2 regions of the Microbacterium sp. B35-04 genome follow, and region 1 is predicted to be linked to the other one. Evidence: predicted binding sites of a transcription regulator. Region 1 holds the regulator's gene; the other holds the start of a gene.
What was found. The regulator LexA, encoded in region 1, represses DNA repair genes until DNA is damaged. The targets are predictions, from matches to a motif close to TCGAACANNTGTTCGA.
Positions count from the first base shown of each region.

Region 2: a site for LexA is predicted at 5,833-5,848, ahead of B1729_RS19095 (HNH endonuclease signature motif containing protein). Genes of this name have one in related genera too.

Region 1 is NZ_MWLP01000052.1:21,115-36,756, forward strand. It holds gene B1729_RS13020 (glutamate ABC transporter substrate-binding protein) at 1-376, opposite strand, end outside; gene B1729_RS13025 (amino acid ABC transporter ATP-binding protein) at 458-1,255, opposite strand; gene B1729_RS13030 (RNA methyltransferase) at 1,344-2,144, opposite strand; gene rplT (50S ribosomal protein L20) at 2,331-2,714, opposite strand; gene rpmI (50S ribosomal protein L35) at 2,745-2,939, opposite strand; gene infC (translation initiation factor IF-3) at 3,010-3,732, opposite strand; gene B1729_RS13050 (DUF1844 domain-containing protein) at 4,034-4,402, shown strand; gene B1729_RS13055 (SseB family protein) at 4,663-5,481, opposite strand; gene priA (bifunctional 1-(5-phosphoribosyl)-5-((5-phosphoribosylamino)methylideneamino)imidazole-4-carboxamide isomerase/phosphoribosylanthranilate isomerase PriA) at 5,465-6,211, opposite strand; gene hisH (imidazole glycerol phosphate synthase subunit HisH) at 6,285-6,938, opposite strand; gene hisB (imidazoleglycerol-phosphate dehydratase HisB) at 6,953-7,561, opposite strand; gene B1729_RS13075 (histidinol-phosphate transaminase) at 7,558-8,652, opposite strand; gene B1729_RS13080 (LysM peptidoglycan-binding domain-containing protein) at 8,794-9,246, opposite strand; gene lexA (transcriptional repressor LexA) at 9,509-10,189, shown strand; gene B1729_RS13090 (hypothetical protein) at 10,276-11,781, shown strand; gene metE (5-methyltetrahydropteroyltriglutamate--homocysteine S-methyltransferase) at 11,778-14,108, opposite strand; gene B1729_RS13100 (methylenetetrahydrofolate reductase) at 14,202-15,164, opposite strand; gene B1729_RS13105 (prolyl oligopeptidase family serine peptidase) at 15,456-15,642, shown strand, end outside.
Region 2 is NZ_MWLP01000116.1:4,480-20,121, forward strand. It holds gene pilM (pilus assembly protein PilM) at 1-858, opposite strand, end outside; gene B1729_RS19065 (A24 family peptidase) at 887-1,771, opposite strand; gene B1729_RS19070 (hypothetical protein) at 1,775-3,430, opposite strand; gene B1729_RS19075 (prepilin-type N-terminal cleavage/methylation domain-containing protein) at 3,421-3,978, opposite strand; gene B1729_RS19085 (prepilin-type N-terminal cleavage/methylation domain-containing protein) at 4,485-4,895, opposite strand; gene B1729_RS20910 (prepilin-type N-terminal cleavage/methylation domain-containing protein) at 5,031-5,456, opposite strand; gene B1729_RS19095 (HNH endonuclease signature motif containing protein) at 5,878-7,260, shown strand; gene B1729_RS19100 (hypothetical protein) at 7,706-8,752, opposite strand; gene B1729_RS19105 (DUF1905 domain-containing protein) at 9,056-9,355, opposite strand; gene B1729_RS20835 (Fic family protein) at 9,421-10,494, opposite strand; gene B1729_RS19115 (SRPBCC domain-containing protein) at 10,810-11,238, opposite strand; gene B1729_RS19120 (DUF1294 domain-containing protein) at 11,280-11,711, shown strand; gene B1729_RS19125 (glycosyltransferase family A protein) at 11,989-12,786, opposite strand; gene B1729_RS19130 (GNAT family N-acetyltransferase) at 12,837-13,427, shown strand; gene B1729_RS19135 (glycosyl hydrolase family 28-related protein) at 13,542-15,461, shown strand.

The sequences.
Region 1 (15,642 bases):
TGTAGGTCGCGACGACGAGGTCGACCTCACCGTTCTGGATGAACGGCTCGCGGTTGGCCGAGACCGATTCCTTCCACTCGATGCCCTCTTCGGCAATGCCGAGTTCGGACGCGATGATCTTGCCGATCTCGACGTCGAAGCCCTCGGGGTCGCCCGACGGGCCCTTGAGGCCGAACAGCGGCTGGTCGAACTTGGTGCCGATGGTGATCGAGCCGGCCTCGGCGAGCTCGGCCATCGTCGTGCCGGCCTCGAACGTGGGCTCGGGCTCAGGAGTCGTCGTCTCCTCGCCGCCCGGCGTGCCACCGGTGGCGCACGCCGACAGCGCGAGCGCACCGGCGGCTGCCAGCGCGATCAGCGGAAGTCGCATTCGCTTCATGTTTTCGTCCTTTGCTGTGGGGACCGCTCGTGACGGCCTCTCGGATCCCGGCCGCTTTTGGGCGACGACCGGACGTACGGATCAGTGCTCGAGGATCTTGGACAGGAAGTCCTTCGCCCTGTCGCTCTGCGGGTTGGTGAAGAACTCGTCGGGCGTCGCCTCTTCCACGATCGCGCCGTCCGCCATGAACAGCACGCGATCGGCCGCCTTGCGGGCGAACCCCATCTCGTGCGTGACGACGATCATGGTCATGCCGTCGGCTGCGAGGCCGATCATCACGTCGAGGACCTCGTTGATCATCTCCGGGTCGAGGGCGCTCGTCGGCTCATCCATGAGGATCAGCTTCGGATCCATCGCGAGCGACCGGGCGATCGCGACGCGCTGCTGCTGACCGCCGGACAGCTGGCTCGGCATCTTCTTTGCCTGATTAGCCACGCCGACCCGGTCGAGCAATGCCATGGCCTTCTCGTCGGCCGCCTTCTTCTTCATGCCGCGCACGCGGATGGGACCGAGCGTGACGTTCTCGAGAACGGACTTGTGCGCGAAAAGATTGAACGACTGGAACACCATGCCGACGTCCGCGCGAAGCGTGGCGAGGGCTCGACCCTCTTCCGGGAGCTTCGCTCCGTCGATGGTGACCGTGCCCGAGTCGATCGTCTCGAGTCGGTTGATCGCGCGGCAGAGCGTCGACTTGCCGGAGCCCGAGGGACCGATGACGACGACGACCTCGCCTCGATTCACCACCGTGTTGATGTCCTTCAGGACATGCAGGTCGCCGAAGTGCTTGTCGACGTGGTCCACGACCACGAGCGGCTCACCTCGTCGCACCGAGATGTTGGAAGTCCGGGGCGCCGGCGCCGGGGCATCAGGTGTCGCCATGTCCCTCACCCTAGGGGCGAGCGGCGACCCACTGCCAGTGGACCCGCGAGCCTTTACCGATCCGTAACAGGGTCGGAACGAGAGCCGCTCAGCCGGCGGCGCGCTGCGCGAACGCGGTCTCGTAGAGGCATACGCTGGCGGCCGTCGCCAGGTTCAGCGACTCGGCGGCACCGTAGATCGGCAGCCGCAGCGAGAGGTCGACGAGCGCCAGCGCCTCGTCGTCGAGCCCGCGGGCCTCGTTGCCGAAGAGCCAGGCGGTCGGCTCGGCGAGCACGTCGCGCGCGGCGAGGAAGTCTCCTCCCCCGACGTCGGCGGCGATGACGCGAACGCCGGCGGCGCGTGCCTTCTCGACAGCCGAGGCGAGATCGGCGCCGACGGCGACCGGCACGTGGAAGAGCGAACCGGTCGTGGCGCGCACCACCTTCGGGTTGTACGGGTCGACGGTGCGACCGGTGAGGATGACCGCGTCTGCTCCTGCGGCGTCGGCCGCGCGGATGATGGTGCCGAGGTTGCCCGGGTCGCGGACCTCCTCGCAGATCGCGACGAGCCGGGGCCCGGCCGCGAAGATGTCGCGCAGCGACGTCGGCGACTGCCGTGCCACCGCGACGATCCCCTGCGGCGTCACCGTGTCGGCCATCGCATCGAGCACGGCTTCGGTGGTGTAGACCACCTCGAGGCCGGCATCCTTCGCGGCATCGCGCACATCCACGTGCCTCTCGAGCGCCGACGGCGTCGCGAACAGCTCCACGAGGGTGTCCGGCCGGTACGCCAGCGCCTCGCGCGCGGCCTGCGGCCCTTCGAGGAGGAAGAGCCCGGTCTCCTGCCGCGCGCTGCGCTTGGTCAGCTTCGCGACGGCGCGGACACGCGGAGAGCGAGGGTTCTCGAGCACGGCATCAGTCTAGGGTCGCGGCTGGGCCCACGCGCCCCGAGGCTCCGGACGACGCGCCAGCGGCGTCGGGAGAGGGCGTGGGGACCGTCCCCCGGCACGCATTCTGCGCGGACGGCGTCCCGTCGAGACGAAAAGAGGCGCCCTCCGTGAGGAGGGCGCCTCTTTCGAGACAGCGTATGCCGAGGGTCAGGGGCTCTTCGGAGCGTTGACGTTCTCGGGCAGTGCCTTCTTGGCGGTCTGGACGAGCGACGCGAACGTCTTGGGCTCGTTCACCGCGAGCTCGGCGAGCATGCGACGGTCGACCTGCACACCCGCGAGGCCGAGGCCCTGGATGAAGCGGTTGTACGTGATGCCGTTCTGACGGGCAGCGGCGTTGATGCGCTGGATCCACAGACGGCGGAAGTCGCCCTTGCGCTTGCGACGGTCGCGGTACGCGTAGACGAGCGAGTGGGTGACCTGCTCCTTCGCCTTGCGGTACAGACGCGAGCGCTGGCCCCGGTAACCGGAGGCGCGCTCAAGGATGACGCGACGCTTCTTGTGGGCGTTGACGGCCCGCTTGACTCTAGCCATTTCGATTGATTCCTATTCCTGCGTCGGCGCTCAGATACCGAGGAGCTTCTTGGCGACCTTGGCGTCGCCCTTCGCGAGGACCTGCTCCTGCGACAGGCGACGGGTGCGGCGGCTGGACTTGCCCTCGAAGTTGTGGCGAAGGTTCGCCTGCTGCTTCATGAGCTTCCCGCTGCCTGTGACCTTGAAGCGCTTCTTGGCGCCCGAGTGGGTCTTCTGCTTCGGCATCTCTTCTTCCTTCGTTTCACTTCCCGCCCAGGCGGGAGTCGGTATCCCGCGGTGCGGGAGTCTGTGGGGCCTATTCGGCCGTGGCGGTCTCGGACTCGGCGGCCGGGGCTGTCTCGGCCGCGGTGTCGGAGCTGTCCGAGTCGGCGTCGCCCTGAGGGCCACTGCCGTTGCGGGCGGAACGCGCTGCCTCCTTGTTGGCGGCACGCTGCGCGTTCTGCTCGGTCTTCACCTCGGACTTGTTCTTGTGCGGGGCGACCACCATCACCATGTTGCGACCGTCGATCGTCGGGTTCGACTCGACCGTGCCGAACTCGGCGACGTCTTCCGCGAACTTGCGGAGGAGACGGACACCCTGCTCCGGGCGCGACTGCTCGCGGCCACGGAACAGGATCATCGCCTTGACCTTGTCGCCCGCCTGGAGGAAGCCCTCGGCGCGCTTGAGCTTGGTGATGTAGTCGTGGGCCTCGATCTTCAGACGGAACCGGACCTCCTTGAGGACGGTGTTCGCCTGATTGCGACGCGCTTCCTTGGCCTTCTGCGCAGCCTCGTACTTGAACTTGCCGTAGTCCATGATCTTGACCACGGGGGGCTTCGAGTTCGGGGCCACCTCGACGAGATCGAGGTCGGCCTCCTGGGCCAGGCGCAGTGCCACCTCGATGCGGACGACGCCGACCTGCTCACCCGCGGGTCCGACGAGGCGGACCTCGGGGACGCGGATGCGGTCGTTGGTGCGGGGATCGCTGATGCGGAACTCCTTGGGTTTATGGGCTGGACCACCGCGACACATGTTCATGTCGCGGGCGGAGGAAGATCCATTCCACCCGTCAGACGCTTCGAGCGCCGACTTCCTGCACCCTCTCCGGTGACGGAGCTCCCGCGCGGTTGCCCTGGCGGCTACCCCTCCCGTTTCTGCGTGGCCGCAGGACGGTCGGGGCGGAGTGCATGACCCGGTAGCCTGGAACGGCAAGCGCGGGTGGGATGTGATCCACTTTCCGATCCGGTACAGAACGTACCGGAGACCGCAGCAGTCTATCAGAGAGTACGGCGTGGACACGATTCGAGACCAGGACGGCGAAACGACGAGCACGACGGCGGTGGATGCCGAGCGTCAAGCCCGCTGGGAGGAGCAGGAGCGCGCGGCCGCATCGGCCTCGCGCGACATCGCCGAGGTGCCGGCCGTCGAGATCATCACGACCGCCGCCGTGCACCTGCTGAGCGCCGCCGCCGTCAAGGTCGGGCTCGCCGACGATCCCGCGACGCAGACCGACCTGGACGAGGCCCGCAAGCTCATCAACGCCCTGGCCGGCCTCATCACGGCAGGCGCCCCCGAGATCAGCGACATGCACGCCCGCTCGCTGCGCGATGGCCTGCGCTCGGTGCAGCTCGCCTTCCGCGAGGCATCCGTGATCCCCGACCCGATCGGCAAGGGTCCGGGCGAGAAGTGGACCGGCCCGGTCACCTGACCACACCCGCGATCGTGTCCCGCTTTCCAGCCTTCATGTCCCGGATTCGGCCGCGACCGGGTGTCCAAATGGCGGATTTCGGGACACGGACCACATGATCAGCGCCCGCTAGCTGTACCCGCAGGACGGGCGATGCCGGATCGCCCGCCGATGCCCAGCGCGACCACCCCGCGCGCCCCGGCGTCGACCGTCCGACGCAGCCTCGGCGTCGGTGCCGTCGCAGGGAGGGCGGCGAAGGGTGCCGTGAGATACGTCGCGGCTCAGGCGCGGACGAGCTTCACGGTGAGCGAGTCCACGAGCACCGCGATGCGGTCGTCGGCAGCCCAACGCGCGGCGAGCCGCGCGAGCACCGCATCGAGCTCGGCCTTCTCGAGGCCGTCCATGAGGTGCAGGCGCACCACGAGCTCGGGCCCGCGGAGGCGGGCGTCGGGGTCGCCGGGCTCCACGGCGAGGTCGATGACCGCGAGCTCTCCCCCGATGCTCTCGTGCAAGCCGGTGAAGACCTCCGGCGAGAGGAAGCTCGGCTCCCAGGGCTGTCCTCGGCCGATCGCCCAGACCGCCGGACGACGGATGACGAACTCGGTGTCCGATCCCGGGTCGAGCACGATCAGGTCGGTGTCGTCGGCGGCGGCCGACAGCGCGGTGCGGACGCCGTCGGCGGGAACCGGCCGCGCCGCGGCATCCCATCGTCCCATCGCATCGACCGACGAGAAGACCGGCAGCACGCGACGCCCGTCGGGCGCGGCGACGGTGACGATCGACAGCTCCTGCGTCTTGTCGACCTCGAGGCCATGTGCGCCGATGCCGTGCTCGCCCTTCTCGGCGACGAGCGGGATCAGCAGCCGCGCGGAGCGGTAGGCGTCGATCACCTCGCGCTGGCTGCCCGAGCCTGCGCGGAACGCCATGAGCGCGGTGAGGAGTGCGGGATCGGCCGAGCCGTCGTCCGAGGCGTGCGGGTTGGCCTGGAAGCTGCGTCCCTCCCAGGGCACGCCCGCGGAGTCGCCGCCGTGTCCATGACCGTGACCCTGCCCCTGCCCCTGACCGTGGCCGGCGGCGTGAGGGTCAGTATCCGGCGACATCCAGCGCCTCGGCGAGCGTGAACGCGCCGGCGTACAGCGCCTTGCCCACGATCGCACCTTCGACACCGAGGGGCACGAGGTCCCGGAGCGCGGCGATGTCGTCGAGACTCGACACACCGCCGGACGCCACGATCGGCTTCGGCGTGCGCGAGGTCAGCTCCCGCAGCAGATCGAGGTTCGGACCCTGGAGGGTGCCGTCCTTGGTGACGTCGGTGACCACGTAACGGCTGCAGCCCGCCGACTCCAGCCGGTCGAGGACCGTCCACAGGTCGCCGCCCTCACGGGTCCACCCGCGGGCGGCGAGCGTGGTGCCCCGCACGTCGAGGCCCACGGCGATCGCGTCGCCGTAACGGCCGATGACGTCGGCGGCCCATTCGGGGTTCTCGAGCGCCGCGGTGCCGAGGTTGATGCGGGAGGCACCGCTCTCGAGCGCCGCCTCGAGGGTGCGGTCGTCGCGGATTCCGCCCGACAGCTCGACCTGCACGCCCTTGGCCTGCTTGATGACCTTGCGGAGCACCCCGGCGTTGCTGCCGCGGCCGAAGGCGGCGTCCAGGTCGACGAGGTGGATCCACTCGGCGCCCTGCCGCGCGAAGTCCAGCGCAGCGTCGACGGGATCGCCGTAGCTCGTCTCGGTGCCCGCCTCGCCCTGCGTCAGGCGGACGGCCTTGCCGTCGGCGACGTCGACGGCGGGCAGGAGGACGAGTTTGGGTGTGGACGCGAAATCGTTCATGGCTCCTGGCTCAGGCATCGAAAGCTGTGGGTGGCGGATCCGGGAAGCACTCGCTCCCGCAGATGGCACGGTCTCAGAGGGTAGCCCTGCGAAGCCCGTCGATCCAATTCGTCAGCAGGCGGATGCCGGCATCTCCCGATTTCTCGGGATGGAACTGGGTGGCGGACAGCGGCCCGTTCTCGACAGCGGCGAGGAACGGCGTGCCGTAATCGCACCATGTCAGGACCGGCTCGGGGAACGGCGGCTGCACGTCGAGCAGCCACTTCTGCGCGGCGAAGGAGTGGACGAAGTAGAACCGCTCGTGCTCGATGCCGCGGAAGAGGCGACTGCCCTCACCCGGCTCGACGGTGTTCCACCCCATGTGGGGCAGAACGGGAGCGTCGAGCTCGGTCACGACCCCCGGCCATTCGCCGAGCCCCTCGGTGTCGACGCCGCGCTCCACGCCGCGCTCGAAGAAGATCTGCATGCCGACGCAGACGCCCAGCACAGGACGTCCGCCGGCGAGACGGCGTTCGATGAGCTCGTCGCCGCGGCTGGCCCGCAGCGCCTCGGCGACGGCGCGGAACGCGCCCACACCGGGCACGAAGAGCCCGTCGGCGTCGCCGACGAGGCCGCGGTCGGCGGTCAGCCGCGCGTCGGCGCCGGCGGCGATGAGCGCCTTCACGGCCGAGTGCACGTTCCCGGAACCGTAATCGAGGACCGCGACGACCGGCCGGTCGCCTTCCATGGGCACGCCTTCGCTCACAGGGCGCCCTTCGTGCTGGGAATGCCCTCGACCAGCGGGTCGAGCGCCTTCGCCTGACGGAAGGCCCGCGCGAAGGCCTTGTACTCGGCCTCCGCGATGTGGTGGGGGTCGCGCCCCGAGAGCACGCGCACGTGCACCGTGAGGGCGGCGTTGTACGCGATCGCCTCGAACGTGTGCCGCACCAGCGAACCCGTGAAGTGACCGCCGATGAGGTGGTGCTCGAAGCCCGCGGGCTCGCCCTCATGGACGAGGTAGGGGCGGCCGCTGATGTCGACGACGGACTGGGCCAGCGCCTCGTCGAGCGGAACCAGCGCGTCGCCGTAGCGCGCGATGCCAGACTTGTCGCCGAGCGCCTGGCGGATCGCCTGGCCGAGCACGATCGAGATGTCTTCGACCGTGTGGTGGGCGTCGATGTCGGTGTCGCCCGATGCGCGCACCGTCAGATCGGTCAGCGAGTGCTTCGCGAACGCCGTCAGCAGGTGGTCGAAGAACGGCACGGTCGTGTCGATCCGGCTGCGGCCGGTGCCGTCCAGATCGAGTTCGAGCTCGACGGTCGACTCGCTCGTCGCCCGTCGCAGCTCGGCGGTGCGTGGTGCGGCGCTCATGCCGCCGATCCTACCGAGGCCAGCGCGTCGAGGAAGGCCGTGGTCTCATCGGCCGTCCCCGCCGTCACCCGCAGATGCGCGGGGATGCCGACGTCGCGGATGAGCACGCCCTGGTCGTAGAGCGCCTGCCAGACGGCAGCGGGATCGGTCACTCCCCCGAACAGGACGAAGTTCGTCCACGTCTCGTGCGGCGTGTAGCCCAGCGCCTCGACCGTCGCCGAGATGCGGTCGCGCTGCGCGACGATCTCGTCGACCATGCCGAGCATGATGGGCGCGTGGCGCAGCGCGGCCGTCGCGGCGGCCTGTGTGAGCGCACTCAGGTGGTACGGCAGGCGCACCAGCCGGAGTGCGTCGATGAGCGCGGGGTCGGCGGCCATGTATCCGACGCGCGCGCCAGCGAAGGCGAAGGCCTTGCTCATCGTGCGCGAGACCACGAGCCGCTCACGGCCCGGCAGCAGGGTCAGCGCCGACCGCTCGTCGTGCGGGGCGAACTCGAAATAGGCCTCGTCCACGATCACGATCCCGTCGGTCGCCTCATAGGCGGCCTCGACGACGTCGAGCCCGAGCGGGGTGCCGGTGGGGTTGTTGGGCGAACACAGGAACACGACGTCGGGCGCGGCATCCGCGATCTGGGATGCCGCATCGTCCGCCGTGATCCAATACTCCGCCGATCGGGTGCCCGAGATCCACTCGGCGCCCGTGCCACGGGTGAGCAGCGGGTACATCGAGTACGTGGGTGCAAACCCGAATGCCGTCCGACCCGGTCCCGCGAAGGCCTGCAGGATGTGCTGCAGAACCTCGTTCGAGCCGTTGGCGGCCCAGATCTCGTCGCGCGTCAGACCGTGACCCAGATAGTCGGCGAAGCCCTCGCGCAGTGCGGTGAACTCGCGGTCGGGGTAGCGGTTCACGTCGCTCAGCGCCCGGGCGATCGAGTCGAGGATGTCGTCCGCGACCTCCGCCGGAACCGGATGCGTGTTCTCGTTCACGTTCAGGGCTACCGGCAACGGCGCCTGCGGGGCACCGTACGGCTTCTGACCGCGGAGATCGGTGCGCAAGGGGAGGTCTTCGAGACGTGCACTCACCTCTCCCATGCTAGGCCCGTGGCCGGCTGTGCCGGCGCCGCGTGACGTCAGGAGATCGGGAGATCGGGCTGGCTCGCGAACCGCGCGGGGCGGCCCCCGCGAGCGTCGTGTGAGCGGCCGCCAGTGCCGGCTCGACCGAACGCGACCGCCTCAGCGGCCGTCGCCGTACGCCGCAGGGATCGCGATGCTCTGGCCGGCCTGAACCACCACGGTGTCGAGAGCGTTCAGCCGCACGATCTCATCGACCACATCGCGCGGATCGTGCTCGGGCGCGACCTCTTCGGCGATGCTCCACAGCGAGTCGCCGGCAGCCACCGTCATCGTGCTGAAGGAGCCCGCCGGGGCGCCCGCGTCACGGGAGGCGAGTGCCGCTCCCCCGCCGATCACGGCAGCGCTCAGCGCGATCACGGCCGGCAGCGCCGCGAGGACGGCCAGCACCCGACGCCCGCGCAGGGTGAGGCGGAGCCGTGTGGACCGCCCGGACGAGGCCTGCGCAGCCGCGCCGGCGGCGAACTGTCGTGCCGAGCTGTTCACGCGCTGCGCCGCGACACGCGCGGCGCGGGACGGCGACGGGACGGAGGTCGTGAAGTCGATCGCGGTCATGCTGGGCTCCTCGTGATGGGGAGAGATTCGCATTCACCACTCAGCCGGGAGCGGCGAATGCGAATCTCTCTTCCGAAGCTATCTTCGAGTCTGTACGATGTCAATACCGGTTCAGGACGGCGATCTCTCGAACGCGACACGCGGCTGAGATGTTCCCCAGAAGCCCGCTATCCGGATACGGTTTCGATACGAGAACCCCACCACGGGCCTCCGACATTCGAAGAAACAGCGCTCCTCGCCGGGCGCAGGACGGAGCCGGAAGATGAGCGACGCGGCCGGGCGCGAGAAGCCCCAGACTCGTCGGCGCAAGAGCCTGAGCGACAAGCAGCTGGCGATCCTCGAGGTGATCCAGCGCTCCATCGCGCGCCACGGCTACCCGCCCAGCATGCGGGAGATCGGCGACGCCGTCGGCCTGAAGTCGCTCTCCAGCGTCACGCACCAGCTCAACCAGCTGGAACTGAGCGGCTATCTGCGGCGCGATGCGGGCAAGACGCGCGCGATGGAAGTGCTGATCGACCTGCCCGGCACGGCGACCGAGAGCCCGGCGGACGCCTCGCCCTCCGTGGGCGATGCGGCCCTCGTCCCTCTCGTCGGGCGCATCGCCGCCGGCGTTCCGATCACGGCCGAGCAGCAGGTCGAGGAGATCTTCCCGCTCCCCCGGCAGCTCGTGGGCAAGGGCGACCTCTTCATGCTGAAGGTCTCGGGCGAGTCGATGATCGACGCCGCGATCTGCGACGGCGATTGGGTCGTCGTCCGCTCGCAGGCGACGGCCGACAACGGTGAGATCGTGGCCGCGATGCTGGACGGCGAGGCCACCGTCAAGACGTTCCGCCAGCGCGACGGCCACACCTGGCTGCTCCCGCGCAACTCCGCGTTCGAGCCGATCCTCGGCGATGAGGCCACGGTGCTCGGCAAGGTCGTGGCGGTGCTGCGCGCCGTCTGAACGGCGTCGGACGAATTCATTCGGAATGGGTGATGCCGGACGTGGCATCTACGACACAATGAGTGCATCCGGCTAGAGGAGGCCTCATGAGCGAGCCAGTCACCGTCGACCTGCAGGCCGAACTCGCCGCGTTGCGGGCCGAGAACGAAGCACTCCGGCGGGGCGTGGTCGCTCCGGACGAGGTCGCACCCCCCTCACGCACTCGCAGTGGATGGTGGCGTTCGCTGCTCTCGGCCCTGTGCATCACCATCGCGGCCATCCTCGTCCCGGTGTCGATCGTCGGCGCGTGGGCCCGTGTACAGCTGACCGACGAGGACGCCTTCGTCGCCACGCTGGCACCGTTGGTGGACGATCCCGCGGTGCAGTCGATGATCATCGACGAGTCCATGGAGGCGGTCAACGCCCAGGTCGACTTCGACCAGATCACTGCGGACGTCTTCGACGGCATCGCCGGCCTCGGACTGCCGCCCCGCGCCGCCGACGCCCTCCAGCTCCTGGAGGCGCCGGCTGCCAACGGCCTCGAGAGCCTCGTGACGACGACGGTCACGCGAGTGGTCGAGTCCGATGCCTTCGCTGAAGTGTGGGCCACCGCGACGCGCGCCGCCCATCGCGCCCTGGTGGGCGTGTCCACTTCCGACGGCGGCGGACTCATCGTCCGCACCGACGAGGGCGTGGGGATCCAGTTGGGCGCGGTCGTCGAGCGTGTGAAGCAGAACCTCATCGATCGGGGCCTGGGTGCCGCTGAGCTGATCCCCGCCGTCGATCGCGTCATCATCCTCGGCGAAGGCGACAACCTCGCGACGATCCGCACCGGTTACGCCGCCGCGAACACGCTCGGACTCTGGCTGCCGATCATCGCGATCGCGCTGTTCGGCTTCGGCATCCTGATCGCCCGCCGCCGCAGCGCCGCCGTCCTCGGGACGGGCATCGGATTCGCCCTCGGCGGCGTGGCCCTGGCCATCATGCTCGCGATCGGCGATTCCGCCATGGGCGTCACGGCGGGGGTGCTCGGCCTCTCACCCGATGCGCTGAACGTCATCTACGAGCAGCTGGTCGGCAACATGCAGCAGACCGCGCTCGTCGCCGCGTTCCTCGGTGTCTTCATCGCGATTCTGGGCTGGGTGACCGGCAGGTCGGCTCCGGCACGCGGCTTGCGCAGCGCCATCGACAGCATGAATGCGTCGGGGCGGCGCGAACTGGCCGCGCGAGGACTCGACACCGATTCGTTCGGGCTGTGGCTCGGCCGGCAGCGCGTCCTGGTGCGGACCCTCATCGCCGTGCTCGCGGTGATCTGGCTCTTCTTGTTGCGGCCGCTGTCGGTCGGCGACATCGTGCTCGTGGCCGTCGTCGCATTCGGCGTCGCCTGGGTCCTCGAACTGCTGCAGCGCCGCCCCGAGGAGGCGGCCGCAGTCGGCGACGCGGACCTGCTCTACAGCGGCGTACCCATCGGGGACGACGACGCGAATCCCACGGTGGAGATCCTGCTCGCCGACGAGTCCCCGACGACCGACCCCGACGCCGACACCCTCGTGATCGATCCGGATGCCGCGACCGATGCGGCCGCGGCACCCGGATCGAAGAAGGGCTCCTAGGCCGGAACGGCCGCGCGCACCGCCTGCGTCGCCGCCACGAGGTTCTTGAGCGACGCGACGGTCTCGTCGTACCCGCGGGTCTTCAGCCCGCAGTCCGGGTTGACCCAGACGCGGCGCAGCGGCAGCTCAGCGACCGTGCGGTCGAGGAGCTCGGCGATCTCATCCACCGACGGCACACGCGGCGAGTGGATGTCGTAGACACCGGGTCCGATGCCGGCGGCGAAGCCGGACGTGGCGATGTCTCCGATCACCTCGCCGCGGCTGCGCGCGGCCTCGATCGAGGTCACGTCGGCGTCCAGCGCCGCGATCGCGTCGATCACGGCGTCGAACTCCGAGTAGCAGAGGTGGGTGTGCACCTGCGTAGCCGGGGCCGCGCCGGCGGTCGCGAGGCGGAACGAGCCGACCGACCACTCCAGGTAGGCGGGCTGGTCGGCGCGCTTGAGCGGCAGGAGTTCGCGCAGCGCCGGTTCGTCGACCTGGATGACGCGGATGCCGGCCCCCTCGAGGTCGGCGATCTCGTCGCGGAGGGCGAGGGCGACCTGGTTCGCGGTCTCCCCCAGCGGCTGGTCGTCGCGGACGAACGACCACGCCAGGATCGTCACCGGGCCGGTCAGCATGCCCTTCATCGGCTTGTCGGTGAGGGACTGCGCGAACGCCGACCACGCGACGGTGATCGCCGCGGGGCGTGCGACATCGCCCCAGAGGATCGACGGGCGGGTGGCCCGCGAGCCGTACGACTGCACCCAGCCGTTCTCGGTGACGGCGAAGCCTTCGAGGTTCTCGGCGAAGTACTGCACCATGTCGTTGCGCTCGGCCTCGCCGTGCACCAGGACGTCGAGGCCGATGTCCTCCTGCAGCGTCACCACCTGCGCGATCTCGTCGCGCAGGAAGCTCTCGTACTCGTCGGCGCTGAGCTCGCCGCGGCCGTGCCGCGCACGCGCGCGGCGGATGTCGCCGGTCTGCGGGAACGATCCGATCGTGGTCGTCGGCAGAACGGGGAGGGCGAGCTCGGCCTCTTGCGCGGCGACCCGATCGTCGTAGCTCCCGCGGGCGAAGTCGTCCGCGGCGAGCACCGACGCCCGCTCCCGCACCGCACCGTCGCGTACGCCCGGCGCATTGCGACGGTCGGCGAGGGCGTCGGATGCCTCGGCCAGAGCCTCCGCGATGGCGAGGCGGCCGTCGACCAGGCCTCGCGCGAGCGTCACCACCTGCCCGACCTTCTGGTCGGCGAACGCCAGCCACGTCGCGAGGCGCGGGTCGAGCGTCGTCTCGTCCTCGACGTCGTGCGGCACATGCTGCAGCGAGGTGGAGGTGCCCACGCTGATCTCCGACGCTCCGAGTGCGTGCAGCGCCTGCAGCCGCTCCCACGCGCCGTCGAGATCGCCTCGCCACACGTTGCGTCCGTCGACGACCCCGCCCACGAGCGTCTTGCGGTCCAGGCCGGGCACAGCCTCGGGCACCGCACCGCGGGTCAGATCGATGGCGACCGCCTCGATGGGAGCGGCCGCGAGCGCGGTCCACGCCTCGGTCGACAGCTGCGCGTAGCCGGCCGCGACGAGGATCGCGGGCCGGTCGCCACGCACACCCAGCGCCGCATATGCGCGGGCCGCGGCATCCGCCAGTGCGGCCGCGTCGGCCGGCAGACTCTCGCTGACGAGCGCAGGCTCGTCCAGCTGCACCCACTCAGCGCCCGAGGCCCGCAGACTCGCCAGCAGCTCCGCGTACACCGGCAGCAGGTCGTCGAGCCGGCTGAGTGGGTCGAAGCCCTGGGGCGCGGCATCCGTCGCCTTCGCGAGCGCGAGGAGCGTCACCGGGCCCACGATCACCGGGCGAACGGTGAATCCGTCAGCCTTCGCCTCTGCCACCTGGCGCGCGAAGCGGTCGCTCGAGAGGGTGAAGACCGTCTCGGGGCCGACCTCGGGCACGAGGTAGTGGTAGTTCGTGTCGAACCACTTGGTCATCTCGAGGGGGGCGTCCTCGCCCGCACCGCGCGCGGCCGTGAAGTACGCGTCGAGGCCGATGCCGCCGTCGGCATCGCGGAGCGCGGCGAACCGGTAGGGCAGCGCGCCGACCGTGACGGCCGCGTCGTGCACCTGGTCGTAGAACGAGAATGACTCCGGGATCGACGAGTCGTCGCGGCCGAGGCCGAGCTCGGCGAGGCGCTCGCGCGTCGCGCGGCGCAGTCCGGCCGCCGTCTGCTCGAGGGTCTCGGCGTCGGTCTCTCCGGACCAGTACGCCTCGACCGCGCGCTTCAGCTCGCGGCGGCGCCCGATCCGGGGATAGCCCAGGATCGTGCCGTGGGGGAAGGTGCTGCGGGGTTCGGTCATCGTGCTCTCTCTTTCGCTTCGTTCATCTCGGAGTGGGGTTTTCGGGGTCGCCGAAGAGACCATCGGGGCATCCGACGGATTGCGGCGTCCGGGTCAGTGGACGGCGTCGGGCATTCGCGTCGCCGAGGCGAGCACGCCGGCTTCACGCAGCACGTCGAGGACCGTGTCGTGGTTGTTGAACGCGTACAGGTGGATGCCGGGGGCACCGCCGTCGACGACCTCGCGGGCGAGACGAGCGGCATGGGCGATGCCGATGTCGCGCTGCCCCTCGACCGTGGGCTCGACGTCGAGCGCGATCGCGAGGTCGGCCGGAAGCGCCTCGCCGCTGAGCTCGAGCACGCGCCGCAGCCGGGTGCTCGAGGTGATCGGCATGATGCCGGGCAGGATCGGGATGCTGACGCCGGCGTCGCGCGAACGCGCCACGAACGCGAGGTAGTCGTCGGCGTGGAAGAACAGCTGAGTGATCGCGAGGGTGGCGCCCGCCGCCTGCTTCGCGAGGAGCGCGTCGATGTCCTCGAACGCGTGCCGGGAGCGGGGGTGACCGTTGGGGAACGCGGCGACCGCGATGTCGACCCGGGGCCGCTTCTCGACCCGCACCGCACCGGGCACGCCCGAGATGGGCGCCTCGGTGTACGGCTCGCGCTCCGCCTGCACCCGGTCGATCAGCTGCACGAGCTCGCCGGCGCTGCGGAGGTCGCCCAGGAACACGTCGTCCTCGGATGCCCCCGCCGGCGGGTCGCCGCGCAGGGCGAGGAAGCTCGTGATGCCGGCATCCAGGAACTCCCGGATCAGCGTGTTGGCGCCCGCGTAGGTGTTTCCCACGCACGTCAGGTGGGCGAGCGGCTCGACGTGGGTCTCGCGGAGGATGTGGGTCAGGAGCTCCAGGGACCGACCGCCGGTGGATCCGCCCGCGCCGTACGTGACGGAGATGAACCTGGGGTCCACCGACGCCAGATGGCGGATGGTCTCATGCAGCGCGGCGACACCGGCCTCGGATCGGGGCGGGTACACCTCGAACGAGATCGGCACGGGAGGAGTGCTCAGGTCGATGGACATGGGCCTGCTTCTCAGGATCGGAATCGGGCTCAGCCGAACGGGAGGACCCGGGCGGCCGCGGCACCTCGCCTCCGCCGCGCTGTTCAGGACATGCGAGGCAGAAGGGGTGTCATCGCGGGCGGGTGCCGGGCTCGGCTGTCGCTCCTGCCCGGCAACCCCGAGGTTCGGGGGGCGTCCTCGCGGACGACCGGGCGTCGATGCGTCCACGGTAGCGGAGCAAGTCCGTGCGGAACCGCCTGTGACGTACTGTTTCGATCGCATCGCGCACACGTTGGTCGTAGCGTGGGGGGCGTGACGACCCGCGATGTTCTTCCCTATGGCAGCTGGCCATCCCCCATCTCCGCCGCGCAGGTGTCGGCTGGGTCGTCGCGCATCGAAGGCGCCCGCTTCGTCGGCGCCGGTGAGGTGCTGGCCGGGGAGACCGGCGGCGCGGCGGCCCGGGTGCGGCGGGGCGACGTGTGGAGCGGCGACGTGTGGT
Region 2 (15,642 bases), on a different contig from region 1:
GCCGGCACCCGTGACGAAGATCCGCGCCAGCGGGGCTGCGCCGGATCGGCTGCCGAAGAACGCCAGGGTGCTGCGCACGCGGGCGGCGAGGTCGGAAGCTCCCGGGGGCGTCGCGGCGCGCATGGCGCCGCGGGTGCGTCCCGCAGCCGCGACGCCAGCGCCGTTGCCCGTCGTGGCCGCGAGCTGGAGTTCCGGCTCGGCGATCTCCGCGCTGCGCCGGCGGGTCGCGGCGGTGGCGACGTCGATGGGCAGCAGGCGCACGAACAGTGGTACGCCGCCGCGCGAGATCACGACCTGCGTGGTGTGGTCGCCGATGTTGATGGTCGCGACGATCTCGTCCGGTGCGGCGAGCGAGGCCGTGGCGCGGGCGAGTCCGAAGGCGGCGAGGTCGACGGCCTGAGCGCGCACCTTCACCTTGGCGAGCGTCGAGATGATCTGCTCGATGCTCTCCGACACCGCGGCGACGAGCAGGCCCGACACCTGGTCGCCGTTCTGGGCGAGCGGGAAGAAGTCGAGCACCGCCTGACTCGCGGGCACAGGAAGCAGGTCCTGCACCTGGTACGGGAGGGCTTCGCGCAGCAGGTCGGGTCGCATCGCCTGGGTCGTGTATTCGCGCACCAGGATGCGGCGGCTGGCGACGCCGAGCACGGCATCCTTGCTCTTGAATCTCGCACCGGTCCACAGCTGCCGGAGCGCGACGGCGACGGCGCCTGGGTCGAGCACCTCCGAGTCCTTCGCGGCATCGGGTGGCAACGGCACCTCACCGTATGCGATGAGCTGGGGTTTGCGACCGAGTGAGAGCTCCGCAGCGCGCACGCTCTCTTCGGTCACCTCCAGCCCCACGATCGTCTTCGCCATGATTTTCCCTTCCCCAAGACCGTCGGCGTCAGGCGCCGACGAAAAGATTCACGTACCACCGGCCGACGGCTTCGCCGGCGAACACTCCGGTCCAGGCGCCGAGGATCATCCACGGACCGAACGGGATGGCTGTCTTGCGCCCGGCACGGCGCAGCAGCAGCAGTGCGAGGCCGAACAATCCCCCGTAGAGGAACGCGGCGAACGCGCCGACGGCGAGGGCTCCCCAGCCCAGCCAGCCGAGGTAGATGCCGATCACTCCGGCGAGCTTGACGTCTCCCCCGCCCATCCCACCCGGGCGCGCGAACCGCAGGAGTGCGTAGAACGCATAGAGCACGACCATGCCGATCGCGGCCCGCAGCAGCAGTTCCCATTCGTCGGTCAGCCAGGCGGCGATGGTGAACAGGATGCCGGCCACGAGGTAGCTGGGCAGCACGATGCTGTTCGGCAGCCGGTGCGTGTCGAGGTCGATGAGCGTCAGCACGATCGAGATCGCCGCGAAGTAGAGGAACGCCACGATGACGAGAACGGCGGCCCAGACATCGGCGGGGTACACAATGCCGTCCCACTGCGAGGAGGCCAGGTAGGTCGGCAGCGTCGAGCCGAGCAGCCCTTGGTAGACCGCGAGCCCCCACCAGGTGACGACCGCGAACGCGACCCCTGTGAGGGCTTCGACGATCGGGTACCGCGCCGAGATCGGCGCCTTGCAGTTCGCGCATCTGCCGCGCAGGGCGAGCCAGCCGATCACCGGGACGTTGTGCCACGGCTTGATGACCGCGTCGCAGCGCGGGCAGCGGCTCTCACGCATCAGCGAGATCTTCGCCGGCACGCGGTAGGCGACGACGTTGAGGAACGACCCGATGAGGAGGCCGAAGATCCCGGAGACGACGACGAGGAAGGTGACGAGTCCTGTCATGCGCTAGCGCTCTGTCTGGAACACGAGGTCGCCAAGAGTCGGCACCGGCGGCGGGCCTGGTGGCGTAGCAGCCGGTTCGAGGAAGCAGCTGATCTTGTCGAAGAGCGGCGGCCATGCCATCTCTTTGCAGTCGACCGCAGCGCCATTGGTAAATCCGATCGAGTTGGTCCCCGTAAAGAATTGACCCGAATAGCTCACCCGAACGGTCCCCCCGATCTCGCAGGGTGTATACAGCATGACGCGCGCAGCGATCGATGTCACCCCCATCTTCGTGGTGACATCGTCAGGGCCGGTGCTCTCGCAATCGGGCCACGACTCCGGATCCATCTGCCCGGCCGGCACCACTTCAGTTGTGTTGCGATCCTCATGGACGAAGAGGAGTTGCGGCGCGGACTCGATCGGCCCGGTGCTGGAGACGTTGCCATCGAATATCACCTTCATCGTCGCCTTCGCGGGAACGATGAAGACGACATCGCGGTTGACGGTTACCGCGTCGATGGTGATCGTGACCGAATTCGGTGGCATCGCACAACTCGAATAGTCGATGAGTAGCCTGCCGGTGCCGGGCAGCAGCGCCGTGGGATTCGTCGGGCACCCGGTGATGACTTCCTGTGCCGCACCCCAGCTGGATCGCCCGAGGTCCATCCAGGTGGTCATCCCGTAGACATCGTCGAGCGTGGGGTTGAACACCGGAGCAGCGGCGGGTGCTGTCGCGGCGATCGCGGTTCCGTCCGCCTTCTTCCATTTGACATTGTCAACAGTCGCCGTCGTTCGCGCGGTCACCTGGCCACCGACAAGCGCACCACTGACGACGGTCCCCACCGTCCCCGTTGATGAACCCGTCCCCTTGAGGTCCACGCTCGCGCCCGAGTGGATGTTGCCCCCAACCACGACGCCGTTCGAGGCGAGTTCGACCGAGCCAACCTCTGTCATGATGTCACCACCCACGACGACTCCCGAGGACGACGACTTGACGTCACCGTAGGCGTAGATCGAACCCTCGATATGGCAGTTCGTACTGAGCGTGACAGGGCCGTTGGGGACGTAAAGATCGCCGGTGATGACCTGCCCGCTTCCCCCGAGCGCACAGGTGAATGCACCCGTTCGCACCACAAGGTCGCCATCGTAGACGGACTTCTGCAGGCCGACACCGCCACCGAAGTAGGCAAGCGAGCCACCGGTGGGTGCCGCAGGCTGCACCATGTCGTATACCGAGTCGATATCGACAGTCGCTCCATTTGGGCCCGTCCCGATCGAGTTGACCACCACGAACGTGGACGTCGAGTCAGGGCACCCTTCCGTCAGTCCGTCGGACGACGTCGGGGGCGCCGGCAGGCTCGTCCTATAGATCGTCGACTCGAACTCAGGCCCGGTCGGGTCGTGTGCGGGATTGCTGGGATCGCGACTATCTAAAAAGGTCGTACTGCACGCGTTGCTGACCTCGGCCCGTGCCCTGTCCCGCCCCGACTCGGCCGCAATGAAAGCCTGGGTTCGATCTTTGTTGTTTACGTTCGCACCGACCGTGAAGATCACCGAAGCGGCGATCGTCGCCGCGATGATAACGCCCACGAACATCACTAAGACGACAGTGAGCAGCACCGCCCCGTCGTCGTCAGCGCGTATCTCGCGCCGCGGGCGGACCGTATCATTCACCAACATCCGTCGCTCCCCGCTGCTTGTGTAGATCGTGGCGCGATATCACTGGAGAATTCCACGGGCGCCGCGTCGGTCTCAATCTGGAATGTGTAGGCAAGAGTGCCGTCGACCGTCTTTCGGAAGTACGGTGTCGTGCCCTGCTTGGCAACTCCGGTATTCCACTCGGGCCAATTGGTCGAGTCGCCCGAAAGGCTGACTTCGGCCATCGACAACTGTGCCGCACCATACTCGGGCGCCCCGCCAGCAGTAAATCGGAAGCCCTGACATTTCAACGTACCTTCGAGCGAGGTCGACACAACGAGGACTTCACCGCCGTAGACCGCGGGAACATCGAACCAGAGCGCGTTACGCATCGCCCGTTCAATCGCGGAACCGATGACCTGACCGCGGTTCGTCGCCTCAGTCACGCTGGCGACCTGCTCTTGCGTTCGCCACGAGTTGATGAACATGGACGCGATCGCAATCAACACGATCCCGCTTACGACGATCGCGACGATGAGTTCGATCAGTCCGAGGCCATCGTCGTCATTGCGTGGTCTGTACATCGTCATGGGATTGGGATGTAGATCAGAGCCGTTGACGTGGCAAGTGTGCGACCCTCACCGACGATGTTCAGGACCAAAGTGGCCGTGTCCCCATTCGCACAGGTGACGGAGCTCGTCGCGGTCGTCATCGACACTCCCCGACCGTCCGTCACCGCCGGAAGGGACGGAATGGCGTTCAGATGCGCACAGTTGGGATTCCCACGCGCATCCTCAACGATGGAATTCATGTATCGGGTGGCGGTCGCGGTGGAAGATTGCTGCGAGGAGTAGATGATCCCTTGCCAGAGCGCAGGCAAGAGCGCGATCGCGATGACCCCCAACAGGAGCATTGCGATGACTACTTCGACAAGACCGAACCCCGCGGCGTCCGTTCTATGATCCCTCATCCGCCCACCTCCCCAAGCGGCAGAGTCCCCGCTGCCCATGATGCACGAGCATGGCCGCTTGCGTGTGTCGCCGACGTTGCGCAAATGCGCGCAGACCCGCCACGCCTGGTCGACGTCATGCGAGACTCAGTCATGGCCACCGACGGTGGCGCACCCTGGGCCTTCGTCCCAGAAGTCGAAGTTGCCACCCGTATACGCCGCCTGCACGCAGATCGACGAGAGGTCGCCTTCGAGGTACGTCAACAGCGCGACAGAGACCACATTCCCTTCGGCAAGCTCCTGGAATGTGGTGGTGCCAGGGACCAAGGCGGACGGTTCCTTCGCAGCGGTAATCGCAGCGCTAGTAGCCCCGTTGGCGGCTGCCGACTGACCTGCCGCATCATTGCTGCGCATCTGGATCCCTCCAAAGACTGGTATTGCGATCGCTACCAGCACTGCGAGTACTGCGATGACGATGATCAACTCGATGAGCGAGAATCCCTCGTCGTCTCGGTCCGGCCTACCGCTCGGCTTCGTCAGCCCAACCCGACGCAGCATTATTCACCCCGTTGTCTGCCTCACGTTGCCGTAACCAGGAAGCATGGGTTCGCAGGATCGCCATCTCTGTAGGCCACGGGCCCAGGGTGCAGCGAAGCTCGCGCCGCCCTGGGCCTGTGGATCCTACTGACTTGGTCAGTGTCCGCCGGCCTGCGCCGCGGTGCATCCCGGACCGACGCCCCACGTCGTGAAGTTCCCGCCGGTGTACGTCGCGACGGCGCAGATCGTGGCGATGTCGACACCCGTGATTGTCGGGTTGACGGCGGTGACAGGGGCCTTCTCGAGGTCGGTGTAACCGGCACCCGTCACGTCAGCAGCGGTCGCCCCGCTCTTCGACGCGATGATCGCCGCCGCCGTTGCACCGTTCGCTGCCGCTGACTGTGCGGCAGCGTCGTTAGCGTTTTTCTGGATACCCGCGAACACCGGAATAGCGATCGCCGCCAGGATGCCGATGATCACCACGACGATGATGAGCTCGATAAGCGAGAAGCCGCCATCACGGCCCTCTTCCTCGCGGCGGGCCTTCTCGGCCGCGACGTAGTTCTTGATGAATGCACGCATGGCGCAGTGTCTCCCCAGTGTGTGAAATGAAAGGTCAGCTCCGACCGGCCGGCACAGCAAGTACCGGCTCACATGTAACCCCAGTAACGAACTCCCCAGACTCCGTCAGAGCTGGGTTCGAGACACGCGCCCAAGCACGAATCCCCTCCCGCCTCCGAGCATGGCTGATGCCCTGCCGAAACGTCAATGCGCGCGCATGCAGTGTTCCCCTAAGAACTCCTCAGGACGACGCACCGACGGCGGATGGGTTACTCCGTGTCAGCGTCCCCCTTCTCGGACGCTAGCGGGAAGTGCTGCCGAACAGGGCGTGGGCAGAAGAACCGCGAACAGAGGGCCATAAACGCACTGCTTCGACGCTCTTGGTGAGCGATCTATATCGAACCTACTTTCGACTGTGCGTACACTTTGATAGGCTCGACATGTGATCATTCCAGCGGATCTCGACGACGATCTCGAGTGGCGCGCTGACCTGACCGCCCCCTGGCTCTGGCCGCCGGACGACTCGCGGCACGCCGAGCAGACTCACTCCGATGTCGCGGTCGCCGCACTCGGAAGCAGCGGCGAGGCGCATACGGTCGCCGTCACCGCCCTCGAAGGCCTGAGCATTCGCGCCCGCGTGCTGATCGCCGACGGGTACGCCGCCATCGCGACGATATTGACGGATGCCGCGGCCTGCCCTGACCCGTGGGTTGGGTCCGATCCGACACAGGATCCGGCCTGGCGCGACCCTCAGAGCCGTCCGGCCGTCAAGGTTCGCGCGGAGCGGCGAAACATCGCTGTCCGCGCGGCGGCGCTGGACATAGCAGTGCGGCTGGGGATGTCGGAGTTCGCCGTGCGCACGCGGGCCTTGCACGCCGACACCCTGCGCGAACGATGCCCGGGGGTCTGGAACGCTTTCCGTGCCGGACTCGTGTCCGCTCAGAACGCGACGACCGTGGCGCAGCAGGCGGCATCGTTTCCCGACGACGCCACCGAGGCGTGGGGGCGGTTCGACGAAGCCGTCGAGACGGCGGCGCAGACACTGCCGCCTGGGAAGTTCCGGGTGCGCGCTCGCGTCGCGCGTGAGCGCCTCCACCCCGAGTCTCTCGAGGTCCGCCACCAACGGGCAGCCGAAGACCGCAACGCGTGGTTCCAGGCCGATCATGACGGCATGGCAACGCTCACCGTGTTCGGCCCCGCCGACAAGGTGCTGTCGGTGCACGACCGCGCCGACGCTCACGCGCGGCACCTGCGGTCTCAGCCCGGCGAAACGCGAACGCTCGCCCAGCTGCGCGCCGACGTGCTGCTCGAAATGATGGCGGCTGCGACGATCGATGAGTCAGAGACACGTCGCCGCCCGTCCGTCGCGATCACCGTCCCCGTCATGACGCTGCTCGGCCTCGACGACGAGCCCGCCACGCTCGACGGTTACGGCCCCATCGACATCGAGACCGCCCGCAGGCTCGCCGGAGAGGCCTCCAGCTGGGTGCGGATCCTCACCCACCCGATCAGCGGCACCGTCCTCGACGTCGACCGCACCACCTACCGTGTTCCGAAGGCCCTGCGAAGATGGCTCGGCGTGCGCGACCCCGTCTGCATCGGCCCAGGATGCACTCGCCCCGCTCGGAACTGCGACATCGATCATCGAATCGATTGGCAGTACGGCGGAGCGACAGCCGACACCAACCTCGGGCCGCTCTGCGAGCCACACCATGTCATCAAGTCCAAGAGCAGATGGACGCTCTACCGCGACGAGATGACGGGTGCGACCTGGTGGGTCACACCCACCGCGCTCGACCTGCCCATGGAGGCTGCGCCCTGGTGATACGCCTCCAATCACCCCAGCCATTGCCGATCCAGCCTGCGCCCTGGTAAGAGAACGCCGACCGCCGCGCCCACGCGCTGTCGGGTGAGGTCTCAAGTGCGGCCGGCGCTACGCCGTAGGGCAGGGGTCGCGAGCGCGCGCTCCATGTCGACGTTGTCGCCCACACGGATGACCTCGCCGGTCATACGGGATGGCCGCGATCTTCGACGTCGGGCTGCGCACGGTTGAGGTCAGCGATCTCCTCTTCCGGGCGAGGCGGAATGGTCTCGTCGACCTCGAGCTCAGGAATGCTCGACTCACCAGGCTCGGGGACATGCGGGGCGGACAGATGCTCACCGGGAATCAACACTCGGGTCCTCCCTTCGAACACACACAGCGTACGGCGATATCGACGTCCCGTGGCGACTCGACGAGCGATCGCCGCAGCCGGGACGCAGCGGTGCGGTCAAGCGAGAATCGCGAGCGCCCGCTCGGTGGTGACGTACACGAGCCCGGCGGCGAGCAAGATGGACACCGCGAGCGCCACCGCCGATACCACCCGACTGGTGCGCCGCTGGCCGGCGACGATCAGTCCGCCGACCGCGAGGAAGAACGCACCTGCAGCGAACGCGACACTCACCAGACTCACCAGCCCGGCGATCGTCTGATCCCAGCCCGCCAGCCACAGCACCACTGCCAGCCCGCCGATCGCGGCCAGCACCAGCAGCACGATCGACGCGATCGCCGGCACGTTCCGCGGCCTCGCCTCGGGCAGCGGCGGCCGCATCGCCCCGATGTACGAACTCGCGACCGGCTGATACACGATCGGCGTCGGCGGACGATCCACCGGCGGCGGCGGCCGGCGCGGCGCGATCTGGTCGGGGATGCCTCCGTCGCTCGCCACGCGCGGCCCCGCCGCCGGTGCGCGGGATGACGGAGAGGCGGATGCCGCAGGTGAGGCGTCAGTCGGAGGAGATGCGGATGCCGGTATCGCAGCGTCAGGTGCGACCTCAGACGGCTCGCCCGCACCCGCGGCGAGAGCCGACGACGAAGGAGCGGGCCAGGCGTGGGCAGCAGGACGAGCCTCGGCCGCCGGCGCGACGTCGAGCGGCCCACGCTCATGCGCGCGCCCCGACTCCCCCGGGCCCGCCTCGACGACGTCGACCGCCTCGCCCCCGAGGGTCGGCTCTGCCTCACTGGCGGCCGGGTGCATCCGGCCGTCGCGTCGGGATGGCACCCCCTGGTCCGCGTCGCTCGTCGGCACCATCGCCTCGCGCTCCGTCGTAGCCTCCGCCCGCACCGAAGCCGCCTCCGCCGTCGCCGCAGCGTTCGCGGGCGCCGCAGCGACATCCGCCGCTCCCGTCCCCGCATCCGCGGCAGCGTCCGCGGGTACTGCCGCGGCATCGGCCGTCCCCGTCCCCGTTCCCGTGCCCGCCGCGTCCGTCGTCGCCGCCGCAATCTGCGAAGCGCCGCGCCGCACCCGCCTGGTCGGGGTCGCGAGGGAATCAGGCACAGCCGAATCAGGCACAGCCGAATCAGGCACAGCGTGATCGGGCACACCGTCGACGGCGGCTGCGGCATCCGTCATCGCCGGACGGAAGTCCTCCGTCCACGCATCGCCGTCCCACCACCGCAGGTAGTCGGCGCGCGATGCGTCCCTGTACCAGCCCGGCGGTGGTCCCCCCTGAGACCCGTCCGACATCATGCTCCCCAGCAGAATGATTTTCGCCGGGGCCCAACTTACCGGACCGAAGGAACTCGCAGTATCACGGCAGACGCCCGCACGCCGCGGGGGGTGAGCGCACGCCGGCCGCAGTCAGCCGTCCAGCACCTCGAGGCGCACGGTAACCGGGCCACCGTCGACGAGCTGCTCGGCATCCCGCACCGCCTTCTTCAGCGGCAGCACGTACGAGTCCGTCTGCGCCAGCGGGAAGATGGACGTGGTCCACTCGCTGCCACCGATGTGCGCACGAACGCGGACGGACCCGAATCCGCGATAGGGCCTCGGAATCTCACGGATCTCTGCTCCCAACTCCGGCGGAACGGCGGTGAAGAACCAGGAGGAGTCCTCCCTCGCCGCCCAGCGGAACACGTCGCTGTCGAACTCGATGATCACCCCACTGAGGCTACCGCCGGCCTGCGACACCCACGGGCCGACCTCGCTGACCCGGGCTCGGCGCGTCAGTGATGCATGCTGCGCCGAATCGTCGCGGCGTACTCATCGAGCACGCCGAGGACGCCGTCGTGCTGCCAGATGCGGTTGCGAGCACGCCCGGTGCGCTCACTCACCACACCCCGCTCGACGAGGGTGTCGACCGCGCGCAGCGCCGCAAGACGGCTGATCCCCAAGGCCGACACCAGGTACTTGGTGTTCACAATCGGCTGGCCCACAAGTCGCGGGAGCACTCTCCACACCGTGGAATCGGCACGCACACCCGCGAGCTTCTCGCGTGACGACGCCACCTGGTCCACCAGGCCGTCGACGAGCACGCGGCCGGTGGCCGCGGCGAAACGGGATGCGTCGGCGAATCGCCGGATGATCGGGCCGGCGTCTCCGTCACGAAAGGTGGTGAGGGCGCGGAAGTATCCGGAGAGGTCCGTGAGCAGGCCGGCCGAGATCGGGATCGTCGTATGCGCCGACAGTCCCTTCGCACGGAGCATCGCCTGCGCCAGCGCTCGTCCCGTCCGGCCATTGCCGTCCACGAACGGGTGAATGGTCTCGAATTGCGCGTGGGCCACGGCGATCTGCGCGAGGATCGGCACGTCGGCGCGCTGCGCGAATGCGAGAACATCGCGCACGGCGGAGGGTACGAGGTCGTGCTGAGGGGCGATGAAGTCGGCGCCGATCGGGCCGGCATTGTCCCGCCCCCCGATCCACACCAGTTCACGCCGGAAGCGCCCTGCCTCCTGTTCCATGCCAACCTGCTTCGACATCAGCTCGCGATGCATGGTGAGCACACTGGCCTCATCGAGCTTGTCGGCCAGGCGCAGCGCGGCTTCCATCGAGCGGACGTTGCCGACGACCGTCAGCGCGTTCGCTTTTTCGCCCTCGTCGATCTCGGCGAGCGCCAGCTGTTTCGCGGATGTCGTGAGCTGTTCGATCTGGCTGCTCGAGGCGCTCTCGGTCCGCAGCAGAATCGCCGACATCGGCGCGAATGCCGGGTCGCTCGAACCCAGCCGCCCCAGTGCGTATCGATCGAACTCGTGGATGGCCAGCGTCGCGTCCTCGAAGTCGGCGGCGTCTTCTGCGCCCACCCGAGGAGACCACAACGCGAGCGATCCCGTGACGGCCGATTCGTAGACCCCGGACTGACGAGCAACCTCAGTCTTCGAGAAGATCTCAGGAGCACGCGGCCGCCAGTCGTGGCGTTGCCACTGCACAGGAGCGACCTCGATGGGCGTCTGGCCCTCTCGCGGTCGAGCATCTGAAGTCACACCGTCAGATTATCATCACATAAGTCAGTAACTGATACTAAGACTGAACCTTGTTATCGCTTTGCATGGTCGGCGCACAGGGCAGCCCTCAGCCGACTCCACCCTCGGGCGCGCACGCGCGGCCTGCGGCATGGGTCACAGGTGCTCGCCCGGAGCCCCACCATGCCGGTCCACCAGGCGTTGCAGGCAGGTCGACCAGCCGTCGACGTGCTGATCCCGCTCCTCGGCGCTCGCGAAGCCCGACTGGCGCACGATCACACGGGTCGCGGCATCCGCTGCCGATTGCAGTTCGATCTCGACGTCGGTCGCGTGCTCCTCCCCCTCCCACCGCCACGAGAGCCGCAGGGCGCGCGGCGGCTCGAGCGTGAGCACCTTCGCCTCCACGGCGAGGTCCGCCGCGAGCGACCGCACCTCCCAGCGGCCCAGCTCGCGCAATTCGATGACCGCGGCGGTCTCGAAGTGCGACGGCCAGAACCACTCCGCGAGCCGGTGTGCCACCGTGAACTCGCGCCACACCACGTCGACGGATGCCGCCACCAGCGCCTCTTCGGTGAGCTCATGCATGCTCACACGGTACGCCGGGGCCTCGCCATAAGATCGAGCGCATGTCGAACGCGCGCCCCCGGCCATCCCTCGCGACGCCTGACCGGCCGGGTCGAGACCTCTCGAAGCCGCTGCCGCCGGCACTCAGCTGGATCACGCTGCTCGTCTTCGCCGTCGGATTCGCCGTCGCGTACCTCGTGTTCGGCCTCGCGTGGTGGGTGCCCGTTCTGTATGGCGCCGCGAGCCTCGTCGCGTTCGCGGCCTACGGCATCGACAAGTCGGCGGCCCGACGCGGTGCCACACGCATCTCGGAGCAGACGCTGCTCCTGCTGGGACTCGTCGGCGGCTGGCCGGGAGCACTGGTCGCGCAGCAGCTGTTCCGCCACAAGACCCGCAAGCGGTCGTTCCGCCGCGCGTTCTGGGGCACGGTCGGAGTGAACGTGCTCGTGCTCGCGGCTGCCGTGTACGTCGCCGCCGGCACGTCCCCGTTCTGACCCCACTGCGCGAGCGCTTCTCCGCGACGTCACGAGACGCGACCCGGGGGCGGAGTATTCGGGTTGCTCCGCCCTCGGGTCGCCGTTCTCTCGCGTCGGGGTGGATTCGTCAACGCCGAACACCCCTCCCACATGGAAGGCTACGACCGCGCCGAGCCGCGACGACTGGGGGTTGACAAGTGTGCGCCGACCGCGCTCGGAGCACCGCATGACACAGACCGGTGCGACGACGTCAGCTGCGGTACTCGACCGCGGCGTCAGTGCGTACTCGGCTGCGTCAGCGTCCGTACCCCGGCGCCCAGTCGTCGCCGCCGGGAGCCCATTCATCGGAGGATGCGGAGCCTGCCGAAGGCTGGGTACGACGCCACGCCGCGCCCTCCGGCCAGCTGACAGCGAAGGTCGACGCGACCTTGAACACCCGTCGCGACAGACCCGACACGGTCTGCACGGGACGCGCCGACACCGGCATGCGCAGCTGAGGGTCGTACCGCACGCCGTCGGAAGGCCGCAGGCGGATGGTCAGGTCGAGGTCGTCATGGATGCGGGCGTTGTCGCGATCGACCTGCTCGCGCACCCGCTCCCACACCCTTGCGCGCATCGCGAAGTTCGATCCGAACACGAGCGGGATGCCGAGCCACTTCTTGATCCAGTAGTGCCCACCCCCGATGTACCAGTGCTCGCCGAGGTAGTTCTGCAGCGGCGTACCGCCGTAGAACTCGGCCCCGCCGGTCAGCACACCGAGCGTCGTGTCGGAGACGAACGCGCGCACCAGCCTTGCGATCCAGTCGGGGTGCGGACGCGAGTCGGCGTCGAGCCGCGCGATGATGTCGGCACCGCCCAGCGCCTCGTCGTAACCGTGCGCCGCCGCAGGCCAGATGCCGATCGACGACTCGTGCACGACGACAGCGTCGTGCGCGCGGGCGACAGCGGCGGAGGCATCCGTGCTGGCGTTGTCGACGACGATCACGACATCCGCCTGGTGGGTCTGGGCGGCGAGGGCGGTCAGGCACGCATCGAGGTAAGCCGCGTCATTCCGGCACGGAATGACCACGGCGACGCGAGGGGCGAGGGGCACAAGCGCCACCCTACTCCCGGGCTGTCGGCGCCCGGCGCTACTCTGCCGACATGAGCAGCGGACTGCGTTTCGCTCCCGCGAACGAGGCGTCGTGGGATGACCTGCAGGCGATTCTCACGGGCGCCGCGGGACGCTGCCAATGTCAGCGCCAGCGCCTCGGAGACCACGACTGGTGGTACATGCCCGCATCGGAACGCGCCGCGATCCTGCGCGCCGAGACCCACTGCGACGACCCGCGGGCGACCGACACCATCGGCATCGTCGCCTACCAGGACGACGAGCCGGTCGCCTGGTGCGCGGTCGACCGACGCGGCGTGTACGGACGCCTGCGGGGGTCGCCCGTGCCCTGGCAGGGACGTGACGAAGACCCCGACGACGAGACCGTCTGGGCCATCGCGTGCCTGGTCGTTCGCAAGGGTCATCGCCGCGAGGGTCTCACGTATCCGCTGGTCGCGGCGGCAGCTGAGCACGCCCGTTCTCGCGGCGCATCGGCCGTCGAGGGCTACCCGCTGCTGACCGGGGGCGCCGACATCACGTGGGACGAGCTCAACGTCGGACCCGTCGGCCCGTTCCTCGCTTTCGGTTTCCGCGAGGTGTCTCATCCGACGAAGCGGAGACTCGTCATGCGCCTCGACTTCTGACGATCCAGCAACCGCTCTCCCGAAATTGGTGGTTGAGGCCGCTCCCACGTTTGGTTACAGTCCGGTAAGTAAGCGGCATCCGCCGCGGTCATCCCTCAACGGAGAGGACTTCTCATGCCCGCACCCGTTCCCCGCCCCGCGGCGCCGATCGCACGCACCGCGCGAACCGCGCGAACCGTGCGCATCGCCGCGGTGGTTACCGGCACCGCGCTCATCGCGAGCGCACTGCTGGCCGCGCCTGCGACCGCTGCGCCACCACGCACGGTCGATCCCTTCGACCCGGACTTCGGCCCCAACGTCACGATCTACTCCCCCGAGACGCCGGTCGCCGACATCCGTGCCGAACTCGACGCCCTGCACGCACAGCAGGTCGATGCCGAGATGAGCACGGAGCGCCAGGCGGTGTACTTCCTTCCGGGCGAGTACGGCTCGGCCGCCGACCCGCTGCAGGTGAAGGTCGGCTACTACACCGAGATCGCGGGCCTCGGCGCCTCGCCCGAGGACGTCACCATCAACGGCGCGGTGGAGGTGTACAACCGCTGCCTCGCCGACGGCGGCACGGGCAACTGCCTGGCACTCGTCAACTTCTGGCGCACCATCTCGAACCTGTCGATCGACATCCAGGCGGCGGACCGCGGCTGCCGCACCGGCACGGACTTCTGGGCCGTGTCGCAGGCGGTGTCGATGCGCCGCCTCGACGTCGCGGGCGGCAACCTGTCGCTGATGGACTACTGCACCGCAGGCCCGCAGTATGCGAGCGGCGGCTTCATCGCCGACTCGCGGCTGCCCAACGTGATCAACGGCTCGCAGCAGCAGTGGCTCATCCGAAACAGTGAGGTGGCCGGCTGGTCCAACGCCGTCTGGAACCAGGTGTTCTCGGGCGTCGTCGGCGCACCCGACGACGCGGGCTTCCCCGACCCGCCGTACACGACGCTCGATGAGACTCCGCTCAGCCGCGAGAAGCCGTACCTGTACGTCGACGACGAGGGCCGCTACAACGTGCGGGTGCCCGCCGCGCAGCAGGACTCGCGCGGAGTCACCTGGGCCGACGGCGAGACCGCGGGCCGCAGCATCCCGATCACCGAGTTCTTCATCGCGACGCCCGACGACTCGGTGAAGGACATCAACAACGCGCTCGCGCGTGGCCGGCACCTGATCCTCACGCCCGGAATCTACGACGTCGCCCAGTCGATCCAGGTCAAGCGCGCGAACACGGTGGTGATCGGCCTCGGCCACGCGACGCTCACAGCCGTGGGCGGTGCGGTTCCGCTGGAGGTGAAGGATGCCGACGGCATCGTCGTCGCGGGAGTCACCATCGACGCCGGCACCGAGCTCTCGCCGGTGCTGCTGCGCGTCGGCGCGGCCGACAGCGACAAGGTGCTCGACCCGGCGAACCCGATCACGCTCAGCGACGTGTACTTCCGCGTTGGCGGGCCGCACATCGGCAAGACGACCACCGCGCTCGAGGTGAACGCCGACGACGTGCTCATCGACCACACATGGGTGTGGCGCGGCGACCACGGGATCGAGGGCTTCGACCCGAACGACGGCGTCAACGGCGACAATCAGCGCTGGGCGACCAACACCGGCACCGTCGGCGTCATCGTCAACGGCGACGACGTCACCGCGACCGGGCTCTTCGTCGAGCACTTCCAGACGTACAACACGCTCTGGAACGGCGAGAACGGCCGCGTCGTGCTGTACCAGAACGAGCTGCCGTACGACCCGCCGACGCAGGCCGACTGGACGCAGCCGAACGGCACGCTCGGCTACCCCGGGTACAAGGTCGCGGACGACGTCACCACGCACCGCCTCGACGGCGCCGGCGTCTACGTGTTCAACCAGAACAACCCGTCGATCCTGACGGCGAACGGGTTCGAGGTGCCCGAGACGCCCGGCGTGCAGCTGCACCACATCATGACGGTGAACCTGTCGGCGGGCACGGTCCAGCACGTCGTCAACGGCATCGGCGGGCAGGCCGACAACACGAACACGGGCACCCCGCAGTTCGTGGTGGACTACCCGCTGCCGTGACCCTCTCGGTCGTTGAGCGAGCGAAGCGAGACGAAACGCGGCAAGCGCCTCTCGCAAGCCCTGGGCGTTTCGTCTCGCTCGTTCCTCGCTCGCTCAACGACCGGAACGGATGCCGCGGCCCACGCGACACGCGGGGGTCGGGGCATCCGTCTTCCTGTGCGCGGCGGCGGTTCGGATCTAG